4 regions of the Cupriavidus sp. 05N40 genome follow, and region 1 is predicted to be linked to each of the others. Evidence: predicted binding sites of a transcription regulator. Region 1 holds the regulator's gene; each other region holds the start of a gene.
The links. The regulator sigma-54, encoded in region 1, starts transcription at its own class of promoters, with help from an activator protein. The targets are predictions, from matches to a motif close to TGGCANGNAANCTGCTTT.
Positions count from the first base shown of each region.

Region 2: AC1DO7_RS15920 (ANTAR domain-containing response regulator) is a predicted target of sigma-54. The motif match lies at 3,637-3,654, and genes of this name have one in related genera.
Region 3: AC1DO7_RS36460 (GTP cyclohydrolase II) is a predicted target of sigma-54. The motif match lies at 3,436-3,453, and genes of this name have one in related genera.
Region 4: AC1DO7_RS17170 (phenol hydroxylase subunit) is a predicted target of sigma-54. The motif match lies at 2,270-2,287, and genes of this name have one in related genera.

Region 1 covers NZ_JBFTND010000028.1:38,691-43,338, reverse strand. The annotation lists partial or broken gene AC1DO7_RS09080 (HPr(Ser) kinase/phosphatase) at 1-142, opposite strand, end outside; gene ptsN (PTS IIA-like nitrogen regulatory protein PtsN) at 220-675, opposite strand; gene hpf (ribosome hibernation-promoting factor, HPF/YfiA family) at 1,080-1,430, opposite strand; gene AC1DO7_RS09065 (RNA polymerase factor sigma-54) at 1,480-2,955, opposite strand; gene lptB (LPS export ABC transporter ATP-binding protein) at 3,103-3,888, opposite strand; gene lptA (lipopolysaccharide transport periplasmic protein LptA) at 3,933-4,577, opposite strand.
Region 2 covers NZ_JBFTND010000059.1:12,036-18,169, reverse strand. The annotation lists gene AC1DO7_RS15935 (ABC transporter ATP-binding protein) at 1-274, opposite strand, end outside; gene ntrB (nitrate ABC transporter permease) at 293-1,231, opposite strand; gene AC1DO7_RS15925 (CmpA/NrtA family ABC transporter substrate-binding protein) at 1,294-2,613, opposite strand; gene AC1DO7_RS15920 (ANTAR domain-containing response regulator) at 2,965-3,612, opposite strand; gene AC1DO7_RS15915 (fumarylacetoacetate hydrolase family protein) at 3,810-4,511, shown strand; gene maiA (maleylacetoacetate isomerase) at 4,518-5,162, shown strand; gene ftsY (signal recognition particle-docking protein FtsY) at 5,240-6,134, opposite strand, start outside.
Region 3 covers NZ_JBFTND010000257.1:120-7,339, reverse strand. The annotation lists gene AC1DO7_RS36480 (YfaP family protein) at 1-241, shown strand, start outside; gene AC1DO7_RS36475 (MGDG synthase family glycosyltransferase) at 330-1,448, shown strand; gene AC1DO7_RS36470 (hypothetical protein) at 1,448-1,966, shown strand; gene AC1DO7_RS36465 (acyltransferase family protein) at 2,112-3,230, shown strand; gene AC1DO7_RS36460 (GTP cyclohydrolase II) at 3,507-4,745, shown strand; gene AC1DO7_RS36455 (URC4/urg3 family protein) at 4,742-6,061, shown strand; gene upp (uracil phosphoribosyltransferase) at 6,134-6,793, shown strand; partial or broken gene AC1DO7_RS36445 (TetR family transcriptional regulator C-terminal domain-containing protein) at 6,793-7,220, shown strand, end outside.
Region 4 covers NZ_JBFTND010000067.1:2,264-11,365, forward strand. The annotation lists gene AC1DO7_RS17155 (aromatic/alkene/methane monooxygenase hydroxylase/oxygenase subunit alpha) at 1-618, opposite strand, end outside; gene AC1DO7_RS17160 (MmoB/DmpM family protein) at 663-935, opposite strand; gene AC1DO7_RS17165 (aromatic/alkene monooxygenase hydroxylase subunit beta) at 949-1,941, opposite strand; gene AC1DO7_RS17170 (phenol hydroxylase subunit) at 2,019-2,237, opposite strand; gene poxR (phenol degradation transcriptional regulator PoxR) at 2,655-4,361, opposite strand; gene AC1DO7_RS17180 (patatin-like phospholipase family protein) at 4,539-5,498, shown strand; gene AC1DO7_RS17185 (CaiB/BaiF CoA transferase family protein) at 5,600-6,817, shown strand; gene AC1DO7_RS17190 (efflux transporter outer membrane subunit) at 6,882-8,273, opposite strand; gene AC1DO7_RS17195 (efflux RND transporter permease subunit) at 8,270-9,102, opposite strand, start outside.

The sequences.
Region 1 (4,648 bases):
GATCGGCGGCGGACGTGGCTTCACGCGCGAACTCAACGTCGAAGGCCCGGTCGGCCCCTTCCAGGCCAGCGACCCAGGAGAGTTTGATGTCGGCTGCGTTGTCGTCGAAGATCGACTGCGAGGTGACGCCAGTGAGTTCCATGCGGTGCTTTCGGGGGACAGGCTTTCAGGCCGGGGAGGCAACGGCCCTGTTGGCCGGGCAGGGCTTGCCCCGGCGGGTCAGGGATGCCATTGCGTCAGCAACTGGTGCACGGCATCGGGAGTGGGCAGGGTAGCGAGTCCTTCGCGCATTTCGCGGTCGGACAGCAGCTGGGCAATCTCGGAAAGGATCTCCAGGTGCTGCTGGGTAGCCTGTTCGGGCACGAGCAGGAAGATCAGCAGCGACACCGGCTTGCCGTCAGGCGACTCGAAGGGGATCGGCTCGCCCAGGCGCATGAAGGCGGCCAGGGGCTGCTTGAGGCCCTTGATGCGACCGTGCGGAATGGCAACCCCGGCTCCGAGGCCGGTCGAGCCCAGCGATTCGCGGGCGAACAGGTTGTCGGTCACGGTAGCGCGCGCTACGCCATGGTTGTTCTCGAAGAGGAGCCCGGCCTGTTCGAACACCCGCTTCTTGCTGGTGACGCTGACGTCGAGGTTGATGTTGCCGGGTGGCAGCAATTTAGCCAAACGATTCATGTGGAATGCGCAGGTTTTTCTAGTAAGCAGGCCCGTGGCCAGGAGAGGGCCGCACCAGGCAAAGGGGATAGAAAGGCTCGTGCCCTCGTTTCACCGGTTATCCCATGCCGGTGTCGGGCGTCTGGCCATTATAGAGCAGGCCCGCCCCCGCCTTGTGCATTGCAATAGCCGATGCGCGGAAGCGGTGCCGCGCGCACGGAAAAATTGCCGCGCTATTGCTTATGTATTGCACAGCATACACCGGGAGCGTGGCCTTGCGGAATCCCCTTGCGTGATTCGATACCGGCCGTAAATGCGGGAGAACGCCACAAAAATGTGCGCAAAAAAGCCGCGCATCGGGCGCGGCTTGTTCTGGTTTCAAGGGACTGACACCGACGGCCCCCTAGGTGGGCCGCCAGGCACGGTCATTGCTGCATCTGCGCTGCGGCCAATTGATACTTGACCGCTTCGCGGTCGTGGCTTTGCACGCGATCCTTGTGGCGAATCACCTGCCGGTCGAGCTTGTCGACTAGCGCGTCGATAGCGGCATACAGGTCTTCGTGATGCGCTTCGACAAAGATGTCCTTGCCCTTGAGATGTAGATTGATTTCCGCGTACTGCCGCCGGTCCTTTTCTTTTGTATTGTCGACAGATAGCAGCACACTTACGCCAATGACTTGATCGAAATGCCTGACGATACGCTCCAGTTTCGTTTCCACGTACTCACGCAGCGGGGGCGTGATGTCCAAGTGGTGTCCACTGATCTTGAAGTTCATAGCGTTTCTCCTTCTGAAAGAGTTGCATCAGGCAGGCGATGCAACTCGGCTACAAAGACTTGCGGAGATTTACGGCAGGGATTTTCAGCGCCTCGCGGTACTTGGCGACGGTACGGCGCGCCACCACGAAGCCTTGCTCGCCGAGCAGTTCGGCGATCCTGCTATCCGACAGGGGATTCCTGGGATCTTCGGCTCCTATGAGTTGCTTGATCAACGCTCGAATTGCCGTTGAAGAGGCCGCGCCGCCGGTTTCTGTGGATACGTGACTGCCGAAGAAATACTTCAGCTCGAAAGTCCCCATCGGCGTTGCCATGTATTTATTGGTTGTCACCCGAGAGATGGTGGACTCGTGTAGACCCAGTGTATCGGCAATCTCCCGCAAAACCAAGGGGCGCATCGCAATTTCCCCGTGGGTGAAGAAGTTCTTTTGACGTTCGACAATCGCTTGTGCGACGCGCAATATGGTGTCGAAGCGCTGCTGGATATTCTTGATCAACCAGCGTGCTTCCTGCAATTTTTGCTGCAGTCCGGCAGCCCCTGAATCGCCTTTTGCACCGCGCAAAATCTGCGCGTACATATCGTTGATGCGTAGCCGCGGCATCACATCCGGATTGAGTTGCGCGATCCAGCCGCCGCTCATTTTTCGCACGAAAACATCCGGCACCACGAAATCCGCCTCGGGGCGGCTATAGGCATGGCCGGGATACGGGGCGAGCGAGCGGATCAGTTCGTGCGCGGCCTTGAGGTCGGCCTCGTCGACCTGCAGCGCTTTCTTCAGGCGCGTGTAGTCGCGCACCGCGAGCAGCTCCAGGTGGCTGGTGACGATGGTCAGGGCCAGTTCGCGCTGCGGATGGGTGAGCCGGCGCAGTTGCAGCGCCAGGCATTCGGCGGCGTTGCGCGCACCTACGCCGGCCGGGTCGAAGCTCTGCAGCAGGGTCAGGACGGCGTGTACCTCGTCGATCTCGAACTCGAGTTCCTCGGGCAGTTCGGCGCAGATCTCCTCGAGCGAAGCGCTAAGGTATCCGTCGTCGTCCAGCGACTCGACCAGGAAGATCGCGAGCCCTTTGTCGCGCATGGAAATCTTCAGCGGCGCGAGTTGCTCCATCAGGTGCTCGCGCAGCGTCGGCTCGGCGTCACGCAGCTGCATCGGCGTCTTTTCGTCCTCGTCGCCCTGCGGGCGGCGGGCAAAGTCGTCGAGGCTCCAGTCGCTGCCGTAATCCTCGCCGCTGTCGGCGTAGTTGTCGTCGCCATCGGCGGCGCCGTCGGGGCGGTTCTCGCTGGTGCCCTGGCCATCGGCGGGCGCAGGCGCGGGCGCGCTCTGCAGGTTGACGGAGCCATCGGCACCCACGCGCAGCGGGCTTTCGATCCAGTCGTTTTCGCGTTCGAGCAGGGGGTTCTCGGTGAGCGCTTGCTCAACTTCCTGCTGCAGTTCGAGCGTGGACAGTTGCAGCAGCCGGATCGACTGCTGGAGTTGCGGCGTAAGCGCGAGATGCTGCGAGAGGCGGAGCTGTAGCGACGGTTTCATGCGACCTATTTTATGCGCAACTTCCATGCCGTTGGAACGGAAATTGCTATCGCTGATGCCGCCGTGATCGTTTGCAGGATGAAAGGCGACATGAACGCCGCCTGGCCGCGAATATCCCGGCTGCGCGGCAGTAGGCCGCGCCCCGCGTTACATGCGGAAGTTCTCGCCCAGGTAGACCTTGCGCACCGATTCGTTGGCAATGATGTCTTCGGGCTGGCCTGACGCCAGCACGGTGCCTTCGCTGATGATATACGCGTGGTCGCAGATGCCAAGCGTCTCSCGCACGTTGTGGTCCGTGATSAGCACGCCGATGTTGCGRGCCTTGAGGAAGCTGACGATGCGCTGGATTTCGCCCACCGCGATCGGGTCCACGCCGGCGAACGGTTCGTCGAGCAGGATGAAGCGCGGCGCGGAAGCCAGCGCACGGGCGATTTCCACGCGGCGGCGCTCGCCACCGGACAGCGACAGCGCCGGATTCTCGCGCAGGTGGGCGATCTGCAGGTCGTCGAGCAGCGAGTCCAGGCGTCGCTCGATATCCGCCTTGGACAGCGGCTTGCCGTCGTGCACCTGCAACTCGAGCACGGCGCGGATGTTCTCCTGCACGTTGAGCTTGCGGAACACCGAGGCTTCCTGCGGCAGGTAGGACAGGCCCATGCGCGCGCGCTCYTGGATSGCSAGGCCGCTGATGTGCTTGTCGTCGAGCACGATGTCGCCTTCGTCCAGCGCCACCAGCCCGACGATCATGTAGAACGAAGTGGTCTTGCCCGCGCCGTTGGGACCCAGCAGCCCGACCACCTCGCCGCTCTTCACGTCGAGCGACACGTCCTTGACCACCGTGCGCGAGCCGTAGCGCTTCTTCAGGTGGCGCACGACCAGGGTGCTGCTCTCGGTCAGGACGTTGGGCTGGGACGGTTCGGTTTGGGTAGCGGTCATGAAGGCTGAATCCGTGGATCGGGCGGCGCTGCTGCGCGCCGGCGTCAGGGGTTGGRGGGGGCAGGGGCCGGCTTGAGCGGCAGCGGACTGGCGGCGGCGCCGCTGGCGGGCTGCTCCTGGCGCGGCGAGAGCACCGCGCGCACGCGTCCGGACGGGCTGCCTGCCGTGGCGTTCTCGGCGCCGCCGGTGGCCGTGTAGAACTCGTTGCGGCTGTCGTAGGTGATCACGGCACCGCGGATCTCGTCGACCAGCTTGGCGCCGGCCAGGCGCGCCATGCGGGCGCGGCCGATCAGCTTGGAGATTTCCTGCTTGCCGTCGGACTCGATGCGGTCGCCCCAGCCGTCGATGTATTCGTCGACGTTGTCGCGCTTCTGGCGGATATAGGCCTGCTTGCCTGCCTTCGAGGTGGCCACGGCGTACTGGTAGCCCTCGGGGTCGGTGCGCACTTCGGCCGCATCGGACTTCAGCACCATGGTGCCCTTGGTCAGCACCACGTTGCCGGTCAGTACGTACACCTGCTTGACGTCGTCGTAGCTGGCATTGTCCGCCTCCAGCACCAGTGGCTTGTCGCGGTCGGCCTTCTCGGCGCGGGCGGGCGCGGCCAGCGCAAGGCCGAGCATGGCTGCCAGCGTCAGCAGGGCAGCCGTGCTGCGACGGCGACAGGACGATGTCGTCAGGAATGGATTCATATTGGCGTGGTGGCGGTTGGCGCGGGCGGCTCTGGCCCGCGGGCGGCTTCGTTTCTTGGCTGTTTCCGGGC
Region 2 (6,134 bases), on a different contig from region 1:
GCCACGGCAGCAGCGAGTGGTTCTGGAACACCACCGCACGGTCCGGGCCCGGACCGGCGATCTCGCGTTCGGCGCAGATCAGCGCGCCGCTGCTGGGGCGGTCGAGGCCGGCCAGCAGGTTCAGCAGCGTCGATTTGCCGCAGCCCGAGTGGCCGATCAGCGTGACGAACTCGCCGCGGGCGATGGTCAGGTTGACATCGCGCAGGGCGACGAACGGTCCCTTCTTGGTCTTGAAGGTCTGGCCCACGTTTTCGATACGGACGAACTTTTCCATGACGATCTCCCGGATGCCTTAGTTGCCGTAGCTGAATTTCCTGGCCAGGCTCAGCAGCGCGTATTCCAGCAGCAGCCCCACCACGCCGATGATGAAGATGGCGATCACGATGTGCTCGACCTTCAGGTTGTTCCACTCGTCCCACAGCCAGAAGCCGATGCCGGTGCCGCCCGTGAGCATCTCCGCGGCCACGATCACCAGCCAGGCGGTGCCGATGGACAGCCGCACGCCGGTCAGCATATAGGGCAGCACCGCCGGCAGCAGCACCCGCGTGAACACCTTCCACTCGGACAGGTCGAGCACGCGCGCCACGTTCAGGTAGTCCTGCGGCACGCGCGTCACGCCCACCGCGGTGTTGATCACCATCGGCCAGATCGAGCAGATGAAGATGGCCCAGATCGCCGCCGGGTTGGCGGCCTTGAACAGCAGCAGCCCGATCGGCAGCCACGCCAGCGGCGAGACCGGCCGCAGCAGGCTGATGATCGGCGCCATCATGGCGTTGAGAAAGGCAAAGCGGCCCAGCGCGAAGCCAGCCGGAATGCCGATCAGCGCGGCCAGCCCGAAGCCCGCCGCGACGCGCGCCAGCGACGCCAGCACATTCCAGCCGATGCCCTGGTCGTTGGGGCCGTTGCGGTAGAACGGGTCGGAAAACAGCGGCACGGCGGCGTGCCAGGTGGCGGCCGGGGTGGGCAGCGCAGGGCTCATCGTGGCCACGCCGTGCCAGAACAACAGGAACAGCGCAAAGCCGGCGACGGGCGGCATCGCCTTGAGCACGACGGCGCTGACGGCCTCGCGCCGCGCGGCGCGGCGCGCATCGGCCTGAGCCTCGAGCGCGCGGCGTTCGGCGCGCTCGTGCGCTTGCTGGTCGCCGAGCACGGCGAGTCCGGCGGTGCCGCCGGCGTCGGTGGAGGAGACTTGGTTGCCGGCATGTTCGGCCGGTCGAGCTAGTGCATTCACATCAGGCTCCTTCAGGCGCCGGCGCGTCGCCACGCCGGCATTCGGGCTGCAATCGAACCGGCTCAGGCTTTGATCTTGAATCCGTCGGCGTACGCCTTGGGGTCCTTGGTGGCATCCCATGTCACGCCGTCGATCAGGCGCGCCGTGCGGAAATCGCTCTTGGGCACCGGCACCTGCGCGGCTTCGGCCGCCTGCTTGTAGACATCGATGCGGTTGACCTTCTTCGCCACCGCCAGGTAGTCGGGGTGGTCCTTGAGCAGGCCCCAGCGCTTGTGCTGCGTGAGGAACCACATGCCGTCGGAGAGGAAGGGAAAGTTGGCGCTGCCGTCCTGGTAGAACTTCATCGAGTCCGGGTCGTCCCAGGTCTTGCCCAGGCCGTTGCTGTAGCGGCCAAGCATGCGGTCCAGGATGATGTCCATGTCGGTGTTGACATAAGACTTGGCGGCAATGGTTTCGGCGGTCTTGCGGCGGTTGGAGGCCGACGCGTCGATGTACTTCGAGGCTTCGAGCACGGCGGCCACCATGGCGCGCGCGGTGTTGGGGTACTTCTGCACGAACTCGGCCGTGGTGCCCAGGGTCTTCTCCGGGTGATCCTTCCAGATGGCCTGCGTGGTTTCCGCGGTGAAGCCGATCTTGTCGGCAATGGCGCGCGCGCCCCAGGGTTCGCCGACGCAGAAGCCATCCATATTGCCCACGCGCATATTGGCCACCATCTGCGGCGGCGGCACGGTGATGGCCTTGGCGTCCTGCATCGGGTTGATGCCGTTGGCGGCCAGCCAGTAGTACAGCCACATCGCGTGGGTGCCGGTGGGGAAGGTCTGGGCAAAGGTGTAGTCGCGCTTTTCCTTCGTCATCAGCGCCTTCAGGCTGGCGCCGTCCTTGACGCCTTTTTCCGCCAGCTTGGAGGACAGCGTGATGGCCTGGCCGTTGTGGTTGAGGTTCATCAGCACGGCCATGTCCTTCTTGGGCCCGCCGATGCCCAGCTGCACGCCGTAGATCAGGCCGTACAGCACGTGCGCGGCGTCGAGCTCGCCGTTGACCAGCTTGTCGCGCACGCCGGCCCAGGAAGCCTCCTTGGTGGGCGTGATCTTGATGCCGTATTTCTTGTCGAAGCCGAGCGTGCCGGCCATGACCACGGAAGCGCAGTCCGTCAGCGGGATAAAGCCGATCCGCACCTCGGGCTTCTCCGGCGCATCGGAGCCCGCCGCCCAGGCGCCGGCGCGCACCAGCGGGTCGACCAGGGTGATCACGCTGGCGCCGGCGATGGTGGCCAGCGCGCGGCGGCGGCCGCTGCTGGCGGGCACCGCGTCGGCGGCGGCCGTGCTGGCATCGTTGGCGACCGCGGCGTGCAGCGGCTTGGCAAGCTTCAGGCGAGAGGGCATTCCACGGCTCCAAATGAAAAGCGTCCTGAACCGCGCCGCTTTCGCCAGAATGCGGGGCAGGTCAGGACGCCGTTGTCCCGTGATGCGGCGCAGCCTTCGTTGGCGGCGCACATCGGATAGTGATCGGCCTTCGTTGGCCGTCATGGTATCTACGCAAGCGGCGTGCCATGCGTTCATTCGCCGGCGAGGGGCAGGTGCGGCAAAKGGCGGGCATCGGGCGCACGGCGACCGGGAAAAGGGAGGGAGGAATGCGGCGGGCCTGAGCGCACTCGGTGCGCGGCGTGCGCCGGCGCGGCGCCATGTTTGTGCAATGCACCAAGCCCGTGCGGGCCGGTTGCCGGCGCCGTGGGCTCAACTCATCACATCGATCACGCGCCGCGCGGCCTCGACCAGCTTGATGCCGCGCTCCATCGCCATGCTGCGCAGGCGCTTGTAGGCCTCTTCCTCGCTCATGCCGCGCTCCTTCATCAGCAAGCCCTTGGCACGCTCGACTTCCTTGCGCTCGGCCAGCTGCAGGCGCGTGGCATCCAGCTCGGCGCGCAGTTGCTGGTCCAGCTCGAAGCGCGCATAGGCCACATCCAGCACGGTCTTGACGCGCTCGGCGCGCAGGCCGTCGACGATGTAGGCGGTAATGCCCGCCGTGAGCGCCGCCTTGATGCGCTGGGCGTCGTCGTTGTCCGTGAACAGCACGATCGGCCGTGGCGCGTGCTGCGTCGAGACGCACACATGCTCCACGGTGTCGCGCGCAGCCGATTCGGAGGCGATGATGATGAGATCAGGCTGCCGTGCAGCGATGGCGTCGGGCAGGCGCATGTCCGCGTCCGCCGTCTCGATGTCGGTGAAACCCGCCGATACCAGGCCGGCCTGGATGGTCTCGACATTGAGCGGGTCCGCGTCGTGCGGATCGCGCACGAGCAAGATGCGCAGGCTGCGCGAACCCGCCGCGGGTGGCGTCGCGGGACGGGGCGGGCTGGGAGGGGCGGGAGGGCGTCGGGTCATGTTTCCATTGGCGTCGGGACTTGCCATGCAAGATCCGCGCCGACTACGTCTTTATTGTATTGCGGGGTTTCCCGCATTCAATGTCCGCCGGCGTACAAGCCCGAAGGGGGCGGTGTATGCTATTGCCCTGCTGCGCGGCAGGGCGTCTGCCGGCAACGCGCGGCCTGACAAACACAGTACAAAGTCTGGAGAGTTGGATGACCGAATTCGTATTCGCCCCGCCCGCGCCCACCGGCGTGCCCGTGCGCGGCGGCAGCGCGCAGTTCCCGGTGCGCCGGGTCTACTGCGTGGGCCGCAACTATGCCGCCCACGCCCGTGAAATGGGTTCGGACCCCGACCGTGAACCGCCGTTCTTCTTCTGCAAGCCCGCCGACGCGGTGAGCTATGTGGCCGACGGCACCGAAGGCAGCTTCCCGTACCCGCAGGGCACCAGCAACTGCCACTACGAGATCGAACTGGTGGTCGCCATCGGCAAGGGCGGCAAGGACATTGCCGAGGCCCACGCCGCCAGCCACGTGTTCGGCTACGCCATCGGCCTGGACATGACGCGCCGCGACCTGCAGAACGAATCGAAAAAGACCGGCCGCCCCTGGGAAACCGGCAAGGCTTTCGACAAGTCTGCACCGATCGGTCCGATCGTGCCGGTGTCCGCCATCGGCCATCCGGAAAAGGGCGCTGTCACGCTGGCCGTCAACGGCGCCGAAAAGCAGCGCGGCGACCTCTCCGACCTGATCTGGTCGGTGCCGGAAATGGTGTCCTATCTTTCGCGCCTGTTCGAGCTGRATCCCGGCGACCTGATCTACAGCGGCACGCCCGAAGGCGTGGGCGCGGTGGTGAAGGGCGACGTCATGCAGGGCAAGATCGAAGGCCTGGGCGAGCTCATCGTCAAGGTGGTCTAGCCCATGCTGAAGCTCTACAGCTACTTCCGTAGCTCGGCTTCGTACCGGGTGCGCATCGCGCTGAACCTGAAGGGTTTGCCGTACGACTACGTGCCCGTACATCTGCTGCGCGAGGGTGGCCAGCAGCTCCAGCCCGCCTACCGCACGCTCAATCCCGATGCGCTGGTGCCGACCCTGCTCGACGACGATCAGGTCGTGATGCAGTCGATCGCGATGGTGGAGTACCTCGACGAAACGCATCCCGAGCCGCCGCTGCTGCCCGGCAGCGCGCTCGACCGCGCCTATATCCGCGCGGTGGCGTTCGAGGTTGCCTGCGAGATCCATCCGCTCAACAACCTGCGCGTGCTGAAGTACCTCAAGCACACGCTGGGCGTGGCGGAAGAGGCCAAGGACGCGTGGTACCGCCACTGGGTCGAGCTGGGTTTCGAGGCGGTCAACACCAACCTGGCGCGTTCCGGCAAGGCAGGCCGCTTCTGCTTTGGCGACACGCCGACGCTGGCCGATGTCTGCCTGGTGCCGCAGGTCTTCAACGCGCAGCGCTTCAATATCGACGTGAGCCGCTATCCGGCGATCGCCAAGGCGTTCGATGCGTGCATGGCGCTGCCGGCTTTCCAGCAGGCCGAGCCGAAGGCGCAGCCGGACGCGGAGTAGCGCGCCGGCAGTTCAGGCGGCCGTATGAAAAAGCCCCGCAAGCGATTGCGGGGCTTTTTTTCCGCCGGCGCGGGTGTTCAGCCCAGCAGGGCTTCCGCGAACTCGTCGGCCCTGAACGGCTGCAGGTCCTCGACCTTCTCGCCCACGCCGATGAAGTAGACCGGCACCGGGCGCTGCCGCGCGATCGCGGCGAGGATGCCGCCCTTGGCGGTGCCGTCGAGCTTGGTCACGATCAGCCCGGTGAGATTCAGCGCGTCGTCGAACGCCTTGACCTGCGCCAGTGCGTTCTGCCCGGTGTTGGCGTCGATCACCAGCAGCGATTCGTGGGGCGCGCTCGGCATGGCCTTGGCGATCACGCGCTTGACCTTCTTGAGCTCCTCCATCAGGTGCAGCTGCGTCGGCAGGCGTCCGGCGGTATCGGCCATCACGATATCGATCCCGCGCGCGCGCGCCGCGTTGACCGCGTCGAAGATCACGGCGGCCGGGTCGCCGCTCTCCTGCGAGACGACCGTCACGTTGTTGCGTTCTCCCCAGATCGTCAGCTGTTCGCGCGCGGCGGCGCGGAAGGTGTCGCCCGCGGCCAGCAGCACGGACTGCCCGTAGCTCTGGAAATGCTTGCAGAGCTTGCCGATGCTGGTGGTCTTGCCGGCGCCGTTGACGCCCGCGATCATCATCACCATTGGCTGTTCGCGCCCCAGCTCCATGGTCTTCTCGAGCGGGCGCAGCAGGTTGGTGAGCAGCTCGCGCAGCGCAGTCTTGACGCCTTCGGAGGTCTCGATACGCTCGCTCTTGACGCGCCGGCGCAGCTCGCCCAGCAGGTATTCGGTGGCCTCAACTCCCGCGTCAGCCATCAGCAGCGCGGTTTCCAGCTCCTCGAACAGGGCTTCGTCGACCTTCACGCCGACGAACAGCGTGCCCAGGTTGCGGCTGGTCTTGGACAGCCCCGTGCGCAGGCGCTGTACCCAGCCACGC
Region 3 (7,220 bases), on a different contig from region 1:
CGACGTCGACGTGACCACCGGCTATGGTCCCGAGATCTATTCGATCGCCGCGCCGCCGCCCGGCACCTATCTCGTCTACGTGAACTACTACGGCAGCGGTGCGGGGCCCGAAGCCATCACCGTGGCCCAGGTGGCGGTGATCACCGACGAGAACACGCCCAGCGAAAAGCAGCAGGTATTCCGCGTGCCGATGCGCAAGCCCGGCGAGCTGACCCTGATCAAGTCATTTGTCATGAAGTGACCCGAGGAGCCATGTGACCGATCTGACCGACGCGACCAGGCCGCAGAAGAAAATCCTGTTCCTCAGCGTTTCCGCCGGCGCCGGGCACATGCGTGCCGCCGAGGCCCTGAGGCTGACGGCGCAGGCCGAATTCCCCGAGGTGCGGACCCTGCATCTCGATGTGATGGCGTACGTGCCCGCCACCTTCCGCAAGCTCTACACGGACCTCTACATCAAGCTGGTCAACAGCTATCCGGCCTTGTGGGGCATGCTGTACCAGCATACCTCGGAGGCCGATCCCGCCGCGCCCATGCAGAAACTGCGGCGGGCCGCGGAGCGCCTCAGCACGCGCGCGCTGCGCCGGGCGATCGACGAATTCGCGCCGGACGCCATCGTCTGCACGCACTTCCTGCCGGCCGAGATCCTGATGCATGAAGTGCGCCGCCAGCGACTGGCCGTGCCGGTGTGGGTGCAGGTGACCGATTTCGACCTGCATGGCATGTGGGTGATTCCCCATATGACGGGCTACTTCGCCGCCAGCGAGGAAATCGCCTTTCGCATGCGGGCCAGCCGCATCGAGGCGGGGCGCATCCATACCACCGGTATCCCGGTGGTGCCGGCCTTCACCCAGCCGCAGGACCGGCACGCTTGCGCCGCGCATTTTGGCCTGGACCCGGCGCGGCGCACCATCATGCTGATGGGGGGCGGCGCCGGCCTCGGCGGCCTGGACGAAGCCGCCGACGCGCTGATGCGGCTGGGCGACGATTTCCAGTTGATCGTGCTGGCCGGGCGCAACGAGGCCGCATTGAATCGCCTCAGGACGCTGGCGGGCGCGCATCCCGGCCGGCTGTTTCCATTCGGATTCACCAATGAGGTGGAACGGCTGATGGCCTGCTCTGACCTCGTCATCACCAAGCCCGGCGGGCTGACCACCTCCGAATGCCTGGCCATGGGCGTGCCGATGGTCGTCAATGCGCCGATCCCGGGACAGGAGGAGCGCAACGCGGACTATCTGCTGGAGCAGGGCGCTGCGCTCAAGGCCGTGGACCTGGTCTCGCTCGAATACCGTGTGCGCCTGCTGCTGGCCGAACCGGCCCGGCTGGACGCGATGCGGGAGCGGGCTCGCTCGCTGGGCCAGCCTGCGGCGGCCCGGCGCGTGCTGCAGACCGTGCTGGCGCAATTGCCTGGCCGGCAAGACCGCGCGCCGCTGCCGGCGGAGGCAGGCTGATGCGCTCCCTGAACCTGTCTGGCCCGCAGCGGCATGCGCAGGCATTTCCGTCGCGGCACCCGCTGGTGCTGCTGCTGATCATCGGCTGGACCTTGCTGCTGGCGTACTTCTTTGCCAATGTCGAGATCCAGATCGAAGGCGCTGCCGGCTGGGCCGCCAACCTGCCCACCTGGCGCATCGAGCATCACTGGCTGCTGGATATCTTCTGGGGCGGTCGCCCGATGACCGGCTATCACGCCTGGGTATTTCCCTGCGTGGCCCTGTTCTTCCATTTCCCGCTGCTGTTTGCCGGTCGCTGGAACTGGCGGGCGGAAGCCCGTGTGATCGCCTGCATCATGGTGTTCTGGATCACCGAGGATTTTCTCTGGTTCGTGCTCAATCCGGCGTATGGCGTGGCGCGCTTCGCGCCAGAATTCGTGCCCTGGCATATCCACTGGCTGGCCGGCGCGCCGACGGATTACTGGGTGTCGCTACTGGCGGCGGCCTTGCTTTTCTGGGTCTCGGGCCGGCGCGCCTGAGAGAAAATGTGTTCTTAACGACATATTACATGCGTAAATAGCCGAATAAGTGCCGTATTGATAACTATCTGGCGCCGCCGCGGATCGCCTTGGCCGCATAGGAGTAGAATCACGCTCTTGTGTACTTTGTAGCATTCTTATAACAATGAGCCCCCGTCCTTCGCGCATGGCGTGCGTTGACGCACTCAAGGCGATCAGCTCGCAACTGATCGTGCTGCACCATCTTGCCTTCTACGGCCCGATGTCCGACGTGGCCCACGTGCTGGCGCCCGATCTGCTCGACTGGTTCTCCCAATACGCGCGCATTGCCGTACAGGCCTTCCTTGTCATCAGCGGATTCCTCGCGGCGCGCAGCCTGGCGCCCGGCGGTCATCTGATGGTGCCGCATCCCTTGCTTGCGATCTGGCGGCGCTACCAGAAACTGGTGGTGCCTTATACCGCGGCCATCCTCATCGCCATTGCCGGTGCAGCCATCGCGCGCACCTGGATGCATCACGATTCGATTCCCGGCGCGCCGGGCCTGCACCAGTTCCTGGCGCATGTGCTGCTGCTGCATAACGTGCTGGATTTCGATGCGCTATCGGCCGGCGTCTGGTACGTCGCCATCGACCTGCAGCTGTTTGCCTTGCTGATCGCGGCGCTGTGGCTGGCGCGCCGGTGCGCAAGGTGGTTCGACGTGGAGGGCGCCGTGTTCGGCATGCCACTGGTGGCGGGGCTGGCGCTGGCGTCGCTGTTCTGGTTCAACCGTGATGCCGCGTGGGATGTGTGGGCGATCTATTTCTTCGGCGCCTATGGCATGGGTACGCTGGCGTTCTGGGCGTCCGAGCCGGAGCGTTCGCCGGTGGCGCTGATGGTGCTGGGCGCGGCGGTGCTGGCCGCGCTGATCGTGGACTTCCGCCTGCGTATCGCAGTGGCCCTTGCGGTGGCCTTGCTGCTGGGCATGGCGCGTCGTGGCGGCTGGCTGGAGCACTGGCCGCGCGCCAATGTGCTGGCGTTCTTCGGCCGCATTTCCTACTCGGTTTTCCTGGTGCACTTCCCGGTGTGCCTGGTAGTCAACGCCGTGGTATCCCATCTTGCGCCGCACCAGCCCGTGCTCAATGCACTTGGCATGGTTGCCGCGTGGGTGCTGAGCAACGCGGCCGGCGCGCTGTTCTACCGTTATGTGGAGAGCGGGACGCCGCTGCGGGCCCTGCGCCAGGCGGTGTGGCCGGCCCGCGCCGAAGCGCCGCGGCGCCAGCCTGCCGGGCGGCAGCAGTCGACCTGAGCGGCCCGCCGGTTTTCCGGCGCATCGCAAGCAGACGCATGCCAACTGCGGCGCCAGGCCTGAACAGCCTGGCGCCGCTTTCACTTGGTGCCTGTGCACCGCGATCCGGCAGCGTGCGGGCATGCCACCGCACGGCTGCGGTGCGCCTGGTCAAGGTGCGGCATTGTTGGCCGCGCAACACAGGGTAAAAACGAGCATTGGGATATGGCATGAAGGTTGCCTACTATGAAACTGTAAACCTGACCGTTTGGTCAGGATTCCTGTTCCGAGGCTGCCATGTCCGATCATATCGTCCTGACCTCGCACGCACGCCGCGACAAGCCGGCGGAGCCCATTCACTGGGGGGCCGCCAGCGCCGCGGAGCGCGGTCCCGTGATCGCCAGCCTGACCAATCCCGACCAGCGCAACGTGATCGGCACCCACTCGGGCGCCTATGCGGTGTATCGCGCACTGGCGGTCGCCTCGGGCCGGCTGCAGCGCGATCACCGGGCTGACCTGACCGATACCGCGCCGGCCGAACCCATCGGCCCGCATCCACAGTGGGCCGACCCGGACAAGATCGTTTCCATGGATCCCTGGGGCCACCTGGTCTCCACCGCCTTTGCAGACCGGATCGCGGCGGGCATCGATATCCGGCCCTCGATTGCCGTTACCCGCGCCCATATCAATATGCCCGAACTGGCGGGCGCCATCGCGGCAGGGCGCCTGGTGCCGGACGGCCGGATCCTCCACGCCAACGGCGACGTGCGCGTGACCAAGGCCGCGATCGACCCGGTCTGGTACCTGCCGGGCCTGGCGCGGCGCTTCGATATCAAGGAAAGCGCGCTGCGCCGTGCCTTGTTCGAGCAGACCAGCGGCATGTTCCCCGAACTGGTGACGCGGGCGGACCTCAAGGTGTTCCTGCCGCCCATCGGCGGCATGACGTTGTACTTCTTCGGCGATGTCAGCCAGCTCGGCAAGCCCGAGACCAAGGTGGCCTGCCGTGTGCACGACGAATGCAACGGCTCCGACGTGTTCGGCTCCGATATCTGCACTTGCCGGCCCTATCTGGCGCATGGCATCGAGGTGTGCATCGAGATGGCGCAACAGGGCGGAGTGGGCCTGGTGGTCTACAACCGCAAGGAAGGCCGCGCGCTGGGCGAAGTCACCAAGTTCCTGGTCTACAACGCTCGCAAGCGCCAGGTCGGCGGCGACCGCGCCGAGACCTATTTCGCGCGCACGGAATGCGTGGCCGGCGTGCAGGACATGCGTTTCCAGGAACTCATGCCCGACGTTTTCCACTGGCTCGGCATCAAGCGCATCGACCGCTGGGCCTCGATGAGCAATATGAAGCACGGGGCGCTGACCGCCCAGGGTATCGAGGTGGTCGAGCAGGTGGCGATCCCCGATGCGCTGATTCCGGCCGACGCCCGCGTGGAAATCGACGCCAAGGTAGCGGCTGGCTACTTCACGAGCTATACCCCGCCGGATGCGGAAGAACTTGCACTGGCAAAGGGTAGAGGACTGAACGAATGAACCAGACACCTGAAGCGGGCGTGCCGGGCGGCCCGTCCGATGCCTTCACCCAACCCGCCAGCGACGGCGGCGGCTGGGCCAGCCCGGTGCCCGCCGGGCATCCGGCCGCGGCGCTGCTGACCGGGCAGGCGGTGCGCGCGCACTGCGCCACCGTCACCGAGCACGTGGCGGCGGGCGCCTCCGAACTGTTTACCTGGCACCCGGACCGCATCGCCGCGGTGGCGGACTACGTGGCGGCCACTATCCGCCAGCGCTATCCGGACCTGAACGTGCCTTATCACAGCCGCTGGCGCCATTTCGAGAGCGGCGCGGGCGAGAAACTGGACCGCTGGCAGATCCTGTGCGAGCGCGGCGGGCTGTCCGGCGAGGCCGATCGCGAGGAGCGCGCCCGCATCGGCATCGACCTGGTGATCCCGAGCGTGCTGCTGGATGCGGGCGCGGGCCCGGACTGGCGCTATCGCGACCCGGCCAGCGATCTCTCGCTGACCCGCTCGGAAGGCCTGGGCGTGGCGAGCTTCGACCTGTTCGCGCGCGGCGGATTCTCCGCCCAACCCGGCCAGCCGTTGCGCGCCGATGCCGAACGCCTGATGCGTATCGACGCCTCTTCCATCGCCACCGCGTTCCAGGTGGCGCAGCACAATCCGCTGGTCGGCCTGGAAGGCCGGGCCGGGCTGCTGCGCCGGCTCGGCGAGGTGGCGCAGGCCACGCCGGCCGTGTTCGGCACGCCGGCGCGACTTGGCAACCTGTACGACTACCTCAAGGCGAGTGCCGTCGACGGTCACATCGAGGCCGGCTTCGTGCTGAGCACGCTGCTGGTGGCGCTGGGTCCGGTATGGCCGGGGCGCGTCATGCTGGAGGGCGTCTCGCTGGGCGACTGCTGGCATCACCCGGCCTGCGCCGACGGCCTGGTGCCGTTCCACAAGCTCACGCAGTGGCTGACGTACTCGTTGCTCGAACCGCTGGAGGACGCCGGGCTGACCGTCACCGGGCTGGAAGCGCTCACCGGCCTGCCCGAATACCGCAACGGCGGCCTGCTGTTCGATTTCGAGCTGATGGTGCCGCGCGACCCGGCCTTCGCCTCGGTGACGCACACGGTGGACGAGCCGGTCATCGTGGAATGGCGCGCGCTCACGGTCACCGGCCTGGACCTGGTGGCCGCCTCGGTGCGCGAGGCGCTCGGGCTGTCAGCCGCCGATTTTCCGCTGGCGCGCGTGCTCGAAGGCGGCACCTGGGCGGCGGGGCGCCGCATTGCCGCCAAGCGCAGGCCCGGCGGCCCGCCGCCTTTCGCCATCGACAGCGACGGCACGGTGTTCTAGCCTGCGCGCCGCGCGCCCTCCAGGGGGCGCGCGGCGGTACCCCTTTGCGATTCGCCTCCCGAGGAGCGCAACATGACCGATCTTTCCGCTGTACCGCCTGTCACGCCATCGGTGATGGTGGTGGACCATCCGCTTGTGCAGCACAAGGTCACGCTGGTCCGCAGCGAAGACACCACCACGGACAATTTCCGCCGGCTGGTCCGCGAGATCAGCCAGTTGCTGACCTACGAAGCCACGCGCGACCTGGCGATGGAGACCATCGCCATCAAGACCCCGATCGCGCCGATGGAGTCGCCGGTGCTGTCGGGCAAGAAGCTGTGCCTGGTGTCCATCCTGCGGGCCGGCAACGGTTTCCTTGACGGCATGCTGGACCTGCTGCCGGCCGCGCGCGTGGGCCATATCGGCCTGTACCGCGATCCGGAGACGCTGGAGCCGATCGAGTACTACTTCAAGATGCCGGAGGATATCCGCGAGCGGCTGGTGATCGTGGTCGACCCGATGCTGGCCACCGGCAACTCCGCCATCGCCGCGCTCAACCGTCTCAAGGAGGCGGGCGTGAGCACGCTCAAGTACGTGTGCCTGATCGCCTCGCGCCCGGGTTTGCGCGCGTTGCAGGCGGCGCATCCCGACGTGGCCATCGTCACGGCGGCGATCGACGAGGAGCTCAACGAGCACGGCTACATCGTTCCCGGCCTGGGCGACGCCGGCGACAGGCTCTACGGCACGCGCTGATGGGCGCGCCGGCCACGGCGCCGCCGCCATGCTTCCCGCCACAGCAGGAAGCGGCGGGCGGGCGCATTCGCCAGGAGAACGAGGCGCTGATCCTGCGCGCCGCCGAATACGTGTTTGCGCGTGCCGGCTTTGCCGGCGCCACCATGGCCGAGATTGCCACGCAGGCCGGCGTGCCGAAGTCCAACCTCCACTACTACTTCCGCACCAAGCAGGCCCTGTACCGCGCGGTGCTGGCGCATACGCTGGCGCTGTGGCTTTCGGAAACCGACATCATCGCCGCCGGGCAGCGCCCGCAGGTGGCGCTGGAGCAGTACATCCGCGCCAAGATGCGGCTGTCCGCCAGCCACCCCGATGCCTCGCGCGTGTTTGCCAATGAGCTGCTGCATGGCGCGCCGGAGATCCGTGACGTGCTCAGCGGCGCGCTGCG
Region 4 (9,102 bases), on a different contig from region 1:
GAACAGCAGGTTGGTCAGCACGTACTCGAACGAGAACGAGATCGCGGTGATGAACTCGAACGGGCCGGCGCTCATGGCGTCCTCGAAGTAGGACTTGGGCACCGACAGGTACCAGACCCGGTCGTGCATGTGGCGCCATTCGCCGAAGCCATGGAAGTACTTGTTGTAGACCGAGAGCGTGTGCAGCTGCGTCTGCGCATGGCGCAGCTCGTCGATGGACTGCATCTGCGCCGCCACCCGCGCGCCGGCGCCGCGGAAATGGCGCCCCAGGTGGGCATAGCCACGGTGCGCGGCGTATTCGAGCGGCGTCACGCCGGTCAGGAACAGCCGCAGCGCGTTCAGGTAGCGCGGGTCCGAGACGTTGAGGTGGCCATTGTTCTGCACAAAGGAGTCGATGATCGCGTACAGCTTGCGCTCCTTCTCCGACTGGTATTTCCAGTAGGCGTCCATGGTCATGCGGAACGGGTCTTCCCACTTGTCCCAGTCATGGATCTTGATGCCCTCGTACTTGTCGTACGGGAAGACCTTGTCCATCGGCTCGTAGGTGGTTTCCCAGCCCAGGTCGCGCGTCATCGTCGCGTACTTCTCGCGCAGGTTGAGTTTCTTGCGTGCGTCCATGATGTCTCCGTTATTGCTTGCCTGCCGCGGGCGCGGCGGCGAATTCAGTCGTTCCAGCGCAGCGTGAAGGCGTCGTCGTCCTCGTCGATGTTGCCGGACAGCGAGATCAGGTTGAGGTGGATCTCCTGCAGGTCCCACTCGCGCCCGAGCTTCTCGGACACCAGCTCGCGCAGGATGGTCAGGTGCCCCGGCGCGTCGATCTTGACCATGGCCGGAAACCGCGACACCACGGCATGCGGGTTGGCTTCGGTGATGGCGTCGATGATGGGACGGGTGTCGTCGTTGCTTTGCAGCGCGATATAGACATTGGCGGTCATGGCGGCGCTCTCCTCAGGCAAGGCCAAGCTTGTGCAGGCGCGCGTCGAACTGCTCCAGGCACAGCGCCACGATCTGCTCGCCGCCGTCGCCCAGCAGCGTGTCCGCCACCGGCACCAGCGCCGCGCCCACCTGCTGTCGCGCCGCGCGCGCCCAGCCCGACAGCAGCATGCGGTTGGCCTCGGACTCGGCTGCCGCGGCCTGTACCACCGCGTCGACCCAGCGCGCATGCTCCTCGCGCCAGTCGTTCATGAACTCGGTCAGCACCGCCAGCCCGGTGCCGCAGGCGCGCGCGATGACGGCGTCGGCGTGCTGGTACACCAGCGGGTAGAGCAGCCCGTCGAGCACCAGGTTCTGGGTGACGAAGGTCTCGAACCAGTCCTCGATCACGAAGCTGTGCTCCACCAGGCGGCGCAGCGGCTGCCACGCGGCGCTGTCCATCCAGGCGGCCTTGGCGCGCTCGAGCGCCACGCCCGTGTTGCCGTCGAGCAGCATGCCGATGCGCGACAGGTACTGGGCAATGCCGAGCCGGTCCATCGCGCAGTAGGTGCAGGCCTGCGTGATGGCAGTGCCCCAGCCATAGTCCGCGCAGTAGAAGTTGTTCATGTTGGCGGCCCACTCCACGTGGCGCAGCGGCAGCAGGCCGTCGGCCAGGCGTTCCTGCCACTCCAGCGGCAGCGCCGGCAGCAGCCCGCGCTTTTCCACGAAGGCGAAGCTCTTCTCGGCGGCGTCCTGCTGGCGGCCGCGCGCGCCGACGTAGGCGCCGTAGTAGTACTGGCGCGGGTCCTTCAGCGCGTACCAGTCTTCCATCACGATCGCCGTGCGGCGCTTGTCGTAGAGCGCGTACTGCGGGTCCCACGTGGGGCGGTAGTGGAAGTTGACCTCCGACTGCACGTCGTAGGTGGCTTCCTGGTAGCGCGAGGCCGGCTTGTCGCCGAAGCGGCGCGCGATATTGCCGTAGGTCTGGCGCAAGGGCTGGATCTGCTGGGTCTTGATATCGACTTGCATCGCTGGGTCTCCTGGGTCGTGTTGTTCTTGTCGTGTTGTTCTTGTCGGGGGGATCGGGCCGGGTGCCGCCGGCCTGGTCAGGCGTCCTGCCCGGACGGCGGGGCCTGCGGCGGGAGGAAGCGCACGTGGTTGACGCTGCAGAACGCCTCGAACATCGGCTCGGGCATGATCAGCTCGACGTTGAGCTCGGGGTCCGCCACGCTGAAGGCGAACTGCACGAAGCCCTCGGGCGTGCGGCCGTCCACGCGCACATAGCGCGGCGTGGCTTCGAACAGGGGGACCGACTGGTTGATCATGGCGCGCTCCTCTGGTGGCAGATACGAGCTCTATTGCGAAGAGCGTGCCAGGCAGCGCGAAGCACGGCGGCACAAGGGCCGGCGGCGTCGAGGCGGGATTCGCCTGCGCGTTTACCCGCAAGCGCCGGGTGCCGCGCCATCGATGAATTGATCAATCCGGCGAAGGGGCTTGATCAAATGGTGAAAAGCCGCCCGGGGCGGACGTTTGCGGACAGGCTTGCGGCGCGGCGCGGATGCCCCGCGGTGCAACAGGCGATTTGCCGGAGACGGCGCAATGCCATGCGCGGGCTGGGCCGCGCGGCATATGCGGTGCAGCAGGCCGCGCTGGCGGCCTGGCCGCGCCGTTCGGGGGAGTGCATCAAATGGTGAAACGCTGCCTGGCGAGCGTTTTCGCGGGGCGGCCAGGAGATCGGGCGCTCAGGCGCCGCGGCTGCCCCGGTTCTTCCAGCGGTAGGCCAGCTGCGGCCGGGTAATGCCCAGCAGGCGCGCGGCCTGGCTCATATTGCCGTTGGCCCGCTCCATGGCCGCCTCCATCAGCACCGTTTCCACGTCGCCCAGCGCCAGCTGCTGCTCGGCCATATGGTCCAGCAAGCCGTGCACGGCCGCTTCGCGCAAGGCCGGCAGGGTGCCGCCCGCGCCGAGCCGCGGCGCCGTGTCCATGGCGGCCGGCGCGCTGGCGGGCAGGAACAGGTGGTCGGCCGAGATCAGGCCGCCGTTGCTGGCCAGGATGACCCCGCGCTCGATCACGTTCTCCAGCTCGCGCACATTGCCGGGCCAGTCGTAGCGGCGCAGCTCGGCCAGCGCGCGGTCGGTGATGCCGACGATCTTCTTGCCGTGGCGCGCGCCATAGCGTGCCACGAAGCGCTCCACCAGCAGGCGGATGTCGTCGAGCCGCTCGCGCAGCGGCGGGATCGTGACGGGATAGACGTTGAGGCGGTAATACAGGTCCTTGCGGAAGGTGCCGGCCTTGACCGCCTCGGCCAGGTCCACGTTGGTGGCGGCCACCAGCCGCACATCCACGCGGCGCGCTTCGGTGCCGCCCACGCGCTCCAGCTCGCCCTCCTGCAGCACGCGCAGCAGCTTGGACTGCGCCGGCAGCGACAGCTCGCCCAGCTCGTCCAGGAACAGGGTGCCGCCATGCGCCCGCTCGAAGCGGCCCGGGCGCGACTGGTGCGCGCCGGTGAAGGCGCCCTTCTCCACGCCGAACAGCTCGGACTCGATCAGCTCGTCGGGGATGGCCGCGCAGTTGACCGCCACGAAGGGCTTGTCCGCGCGTGCGCTCACGCCGTGCAGCGCCTGCGCGAAGCGCTCCTTGCCGACCCCGGTCTCGCCCAGCAGGAGCACGGTCACGTTGCTGGCGGCGGCGCGCTGCAGCAGGCCCCAGGCGGCGCGGAACTCGGGCGAGCAGCCCACCAGGTCGGCGGGCTTGCCGTTGTTGCGCTGGAGCGCGCGCAGGTGCTCGACCTCGCTTTGCAGCTCCAGGATGGTCTCGATCACCGGGTCGGGCTGGTACAGGGCCAGCACTTCGGCGCCGTCCTCCCATGCCTCCAGCGGCTTGCCGATGATGCGGCAATGCGCATGCCCGCAGGCGATGCACTCCACCTCCCGGTAGAGGATGGTGCGGCCCATCAGCGCCGAGGTATAGCCGGTGGCGTATCCGATCTGCATCCAGCAGGCGGGCGCGTCGACGACGCCGAACAGCTGGCGGTGCACGTCGCCCTCGAAGGAGTCTTCCCACAGGAATTCGCCATCGTAGATGCCGGCGGCGATGTCGATGTCCACCTTGACCGGCGTCACCCGCACCACGCCTTCGATGGTATGCAGGCAGGGACCGATCTCGAGCAGGCCGAAGTCGCTCTCGTTGGGTCGCATCTTCTTGGCCAGCTCGGCGTCGCGCATGCCGGAATGGAAACCCATGCGCATGAACAGGCCGCGCGCCCGCTCCATGCCGAGGGTATCCACCAACTCCTTGCGCAGCGCGCCCAGTGCGGCGGTATGCAGCAGGATCATGCGCTGTTCGTCGAGCCAGATGGAGCCCTCCTCCATCACAAAGCGCAGGCGCCGCGCAAGATTGGCCAGGCCATCGCGCATGGTGGCCGAGAATTTGTCGGTTGAACTACTCATCGTCTCCTCTCTTGTCGGCCCGGAAAAGCAGGCGCGCTCGTGCTTTTTCTGGCACTGTATGCACATTATGTGCCATAGGCGCACCCTCGCGCGTCCAACGCCTGTCAAGCCGGCCCAATGTCGCCTATGCTGTCCTTGTCAGGATTCTTCTAGCGCTGTTGCTCTGCACCACGAACCATGGAAAAAACCGCATTTGTCTTCGCCGGGGGAGGCAGCCTCGGCGCGATCGAAGCCGGCATGCTGCGTGAACTGGTGGCCTGGGGCGTCAAGCCGGACATGGTCATCGGCGCGTCGGCCGGCGCCATCAACGGCGCCTACTACGCCTGCAACCCCCACACCGCCGGCACCGCGAAACTGGAATCGATCTGGCGCAGCCTGCGCCGCGCCGAGGTGATGCCGTGGTCGTGGCGCAGCCTGTTCGGCATGCTGCGCGGGCAGCGCGGCCACCTGGTGGAATCCGCCGCGCTGCGGCGCCTGCTGTCGCACCACTTCGGCGACATGCCGCTGGAGCGAGCCGAAGTCCCGCTCTATGTGGTCGCCACCGATATGCAGAGCGGCGCGGAGGTGGTGCTCTCCTCCGGCAGCCTGGTGCAGGCGGTGCTGGCCAGCGCCGCCATCCCCGGCGTGTTCCCGCCGGTGGCGCTGGGCGGGCGCACGCTGATCGACGGCGGCGTGGCCAACAACACCCCGGTCTCCACCGCCATCCGGCTTGGCGCCACGCGCGTGGTGGTGCTGCCGGCCGGCTTTGCCTGCGCGGCCAGGCGCGAGCCGCGCGGCCCCATCGACCATGCCTTCAATGCGCTGTCGCTGCTGGTGGCGCGCCAACTGGTGCAGGACCTCGAGCGCTGGGCCGACCGGGCGCATATCTCGGTGGTGCCGCCGCTGTGCCCGCTCGATGTTTCCCCGTACGACTATACGCAGTGCGGCACGCTGATCGACCGCGCCGCGGCCGCCACGCTCGCCTGGCTCAATGCCGACGGCCTCAACAACCGGCACATCCCCGGCGCGCTGCACCCGCACTCGCACGACGCGGACAACCCGAGCTGCGATTTCGACCCCAACCAGGCGGCGGCAATGCATGTGCACGAGGCCGACCACGGCCACGCTGGCGAGCACAAGCCCCACGCCGCCCACTAGCACGCTTTGGCCGCGCCGTAATCCGGCTTTGGCATTGGCGAATTGCATGAACCCCGGATCCGGCCAATGATGCCGGATCTCCTTATTTGGCTGGCACGTACATGAGCGCAATCCTGGAAGGCATCAAGGTACTGGACCTGACGCGCGTGGTGGCCGGTCCCTGGGCCACGCAGAACCTGGCCGACATGGGCGCCACCGTCTACAAGATAGAGAAGCCCGGCGACGGCGACGATACCCGCAAGCTGGGGCCCTTCCTGACCGACGCCGACGGCAACGTCACCAACGACTCCGCCTTCTTCCTCGCCGGCAATCGCGGCAAGCAGTCCGTCACCATCGATATCTCCCAGCCCGAGGGCGCCGAGCTGGTGCGCCAGCTGGCCGCGCGCTGCGACGTGGTGGTGGAGAACTACAAAGCCGGCAGCCTGAAGAAATACGGGCTCGACTACGAATCCATCCGCGCGCTGCGCCGCGACATCATCTATTGCTCGGTCACCGGCTTCGGCCCGGACGGCCCCTACAGCGCGCGCCCGGCCTATGACTTCATCCTGCAAGGCATGGCCGGCCTGATGAGCACCTGCGGCCAGCCCGACGGCAGCCCGGGCGGCGCGCCCATGCGCACCGCCATCCCCATCACCGACATCCTCACCGGGCTGTACGCCTCGGTCGCCCTGCTCGGCGCGCTCTACCACCGCCAGGCCACCGGCGAAGGCCAGTACATCGACGCCGCCATGCTGGACGCCTCGGTCGCCGCCAACGGCCACCTCGCGCTCGGCTACCAGATGACCGGCAATCTGCCGCGCCGCGCCGGCAACACCAACCCCGTGGCCTCGCCCTCCGAGGTCTTCCCCTGCCGCGACGGCCACCTGATCGTCGCCGCCGGGAACAACGGGCAGTTCGCCGCCTTGTGCAAGCTGCTCGGCTGTGCCGAGGTCGCCACCGACGAGCGCTTCGTGCAGAACATGGGCCGCGTCGACAACCGCGACGCCCTGCGCGAGATCATCGGCGCGCGCATCGCCGAATGGCAAAGCGCGGATCTGCTCGCAGCCCTGGAGCGCGCCGGCGTGCCCGGCGGCCCGATCAACCAGCTCGACGCGGTCTTCGAGGATGAGCAGGTCAGGCACCGCGACCTGCTGATGCACCTGCCGCACGGGCGCGGCGTCACGGCGCCGAGCCTGCGCAGCCCGCTGCGGTTTTCAGCCACGCCGGTGGTGGTGAAGGCGCCGCCGATGCTCGGAGAACATACCGAGGGCGCGCTCCGGGCGGAGCTGGGCCTGAGCGAGGCGGAAGTGAAGGGCCTGAAGGAGCGCGGGGTATTGTAGGTCTTGCCGCCCCGCGGCCATCACCGCCCCATGCGGAGCGGTGATCCGGCCCCGCCGACCGTTCTTATTGCCCCAGGGCCGTGACAAGACCGGCCTGGCTCTGCAGTTCCACCGTCTGCGCCACGCACAGCGCGTCTTCGGCCTCCAGCAGCGTGCGCTGCACCTGCAGGGTATCGATAAAGGGCGTCTCGCCCGCCCGCCAGGAACGATCGATCTGCTCATAGGCAGCGCGGGCACTGGAAGTCGCGCTTGCCAGCCTGGCAACCCGGTCCCGGCTGCGCGCGGACGCCGCCACCGCGCTCTCGACCTCGGCGACCGCCCTCAGCACCGCGGCGCGATAGGCATAGAGCGCCTGCTCCGCTTCGGCGCGCCGCAGCGTCACCACGCTGCGGCGGCGGTTGCCGTCAAACACGGGCGCGCTGGCGCCGGCCCCCAGCATCCATGCAATTGAGCGCGCCAGCCCCGCGCCGGAGAACCCGTCCGCCACGGCGCCGATCGCGCCGGCCAGTTGCAGGTGCGGCATCAGCTCGGCTTGCGCCACGCCGACGCGCGCATAGGCGGCGACCACCCGGGCCTCGGCCGCCCTGATATCGGGACGCCGGCGCAGCAGCTCGGCCGGCGTCCCGATGCCCGCGGGCGGTGTCCAGCGCGGGCGCGCCGCGAGCGGCTCCATCTGCTGGTAGACCTCCGCGGGCGTGGCCGCCACCAGGATGGACAAGCGGTGCAGCGCGTTCTGCCGCTCCAGCTCGAGCAGCGGCAACTGGGCGAGCGTGGTCTGCGCCTGGGCTTGCGCGCGATCGACGTCCGCCACCGGCAGCGCGCCGGCGTCGAACATCAGGCGCGTCAGCTTTTCCGTCTCCGACTGGTTGCGCGCATTCTCGCTGACCAGCGTCAGCCGGTACTCGAGGCTGCGCGCGGCGAGATAGGTCTGCACGACCTCGGCCGTCACCGCGATCCCGACCGCCCGGGCGTCCTCCTGCGCCGACCTCACGTCGGCCTCGGCCGCGGCCACGCCTTGCCGGATACGGCCAAAGACATCGACTTCCCAGGAAGCTTCGAGGCCTGCCCCGAATGCGTTGGCGGTGACCGGCACCCCCGAGGGGGATTGCGCGGCCGGCAGCCGCCGCCGCGCGGTGTCGATACCCAGGCTGACTTCCGGCAGCCCCTGCGCGGCGGTGCCGGCCCGCAAGGCGCGGGCCGCGTCGATGCGGGCGACCGCCGTCTTCAGGTCCAGGTTCTCGGCCAGCGCGGCATCGACCAGCTTGTCCAGCACGGGATCGCGAAAGCCCTTCCACCAGCCGGACAGATCGGGCACCGCCGCGTCGCTGGCCAGGGAGGCATTGGCATAGCCATCCGCCAGCGGCAGCGGCGTGGGTGCCGCGGGCGGCGCGCCGGCGCAGGCGCCCAGCAACGCGACGGCGGCCAGCAAAGCAGGAATCAGGCGAACGGCGTTCATTGCGTCACCTCCGGCAATGCCAGCGTCGCGGCGTGCGCTCCCCTTCGTCGCGTCACCAGCTTGCGGATGCCGACATAGAACACCGGCGTGAAGACCAGGCCGAACAAGGTGACGCCGATCATGCCGAAGAAGACGGCGGCGCCCACGGCCTGGCGCATCTCGGCGCCCGCGCCCTCGGAGAGGATCAGCGGCAGCACCCCCAGGATAAAGGCGAGCGAGGTCATGATGATCGGGCGCAGCCGTTGCTGGCATGCCTCCACCACCGCCTCGACCAGGGCCACGCCCTGCGCCTCGAGCTGCCGCGCGACCTCCACGATCAGGATCGCGTTCTTCGCCGCCAGCCCCACCAGCACGATAAAGCCGATCTGCGTGAGGATGTTGATGTCCTGTCCCATGCCCTTCACCCCGAGCGACGCCGCCAGCAGGCACATCGGCACGATCAGCAGGATCGACACCGGCAGGCTCCAGCTGCCGTACTGCGCGGCAAGCACCAGGTAGACCAGCAGCACGCACAGCGGGAAGACCAGCAGGCCCGAGTTCCCCGCCGTGCTCTGCTGATAGGACAGGTCGGTCCATTCGAAGGCGATGCCCGGCGGCAGCACTTCGCCGGCCAGCCTTTCCATGGTCCGGATCGCGAACCCGGAGCCGAGCCCGGGCTCGGTATCGCCGCTGATCTCGGTGGCGGGATAGAGGTTGTAGCGCGGCGCCCGGTCCACCCCGGGCCGTTGCTCGATGCGCGTCACGCTGCCCACTGGCACCATGTTTCCATCCTTGTTGCGCACCTTCAGGCGCGCCAGGTCCTCGGCGGTGACGCGGAACGGCAGGTCGG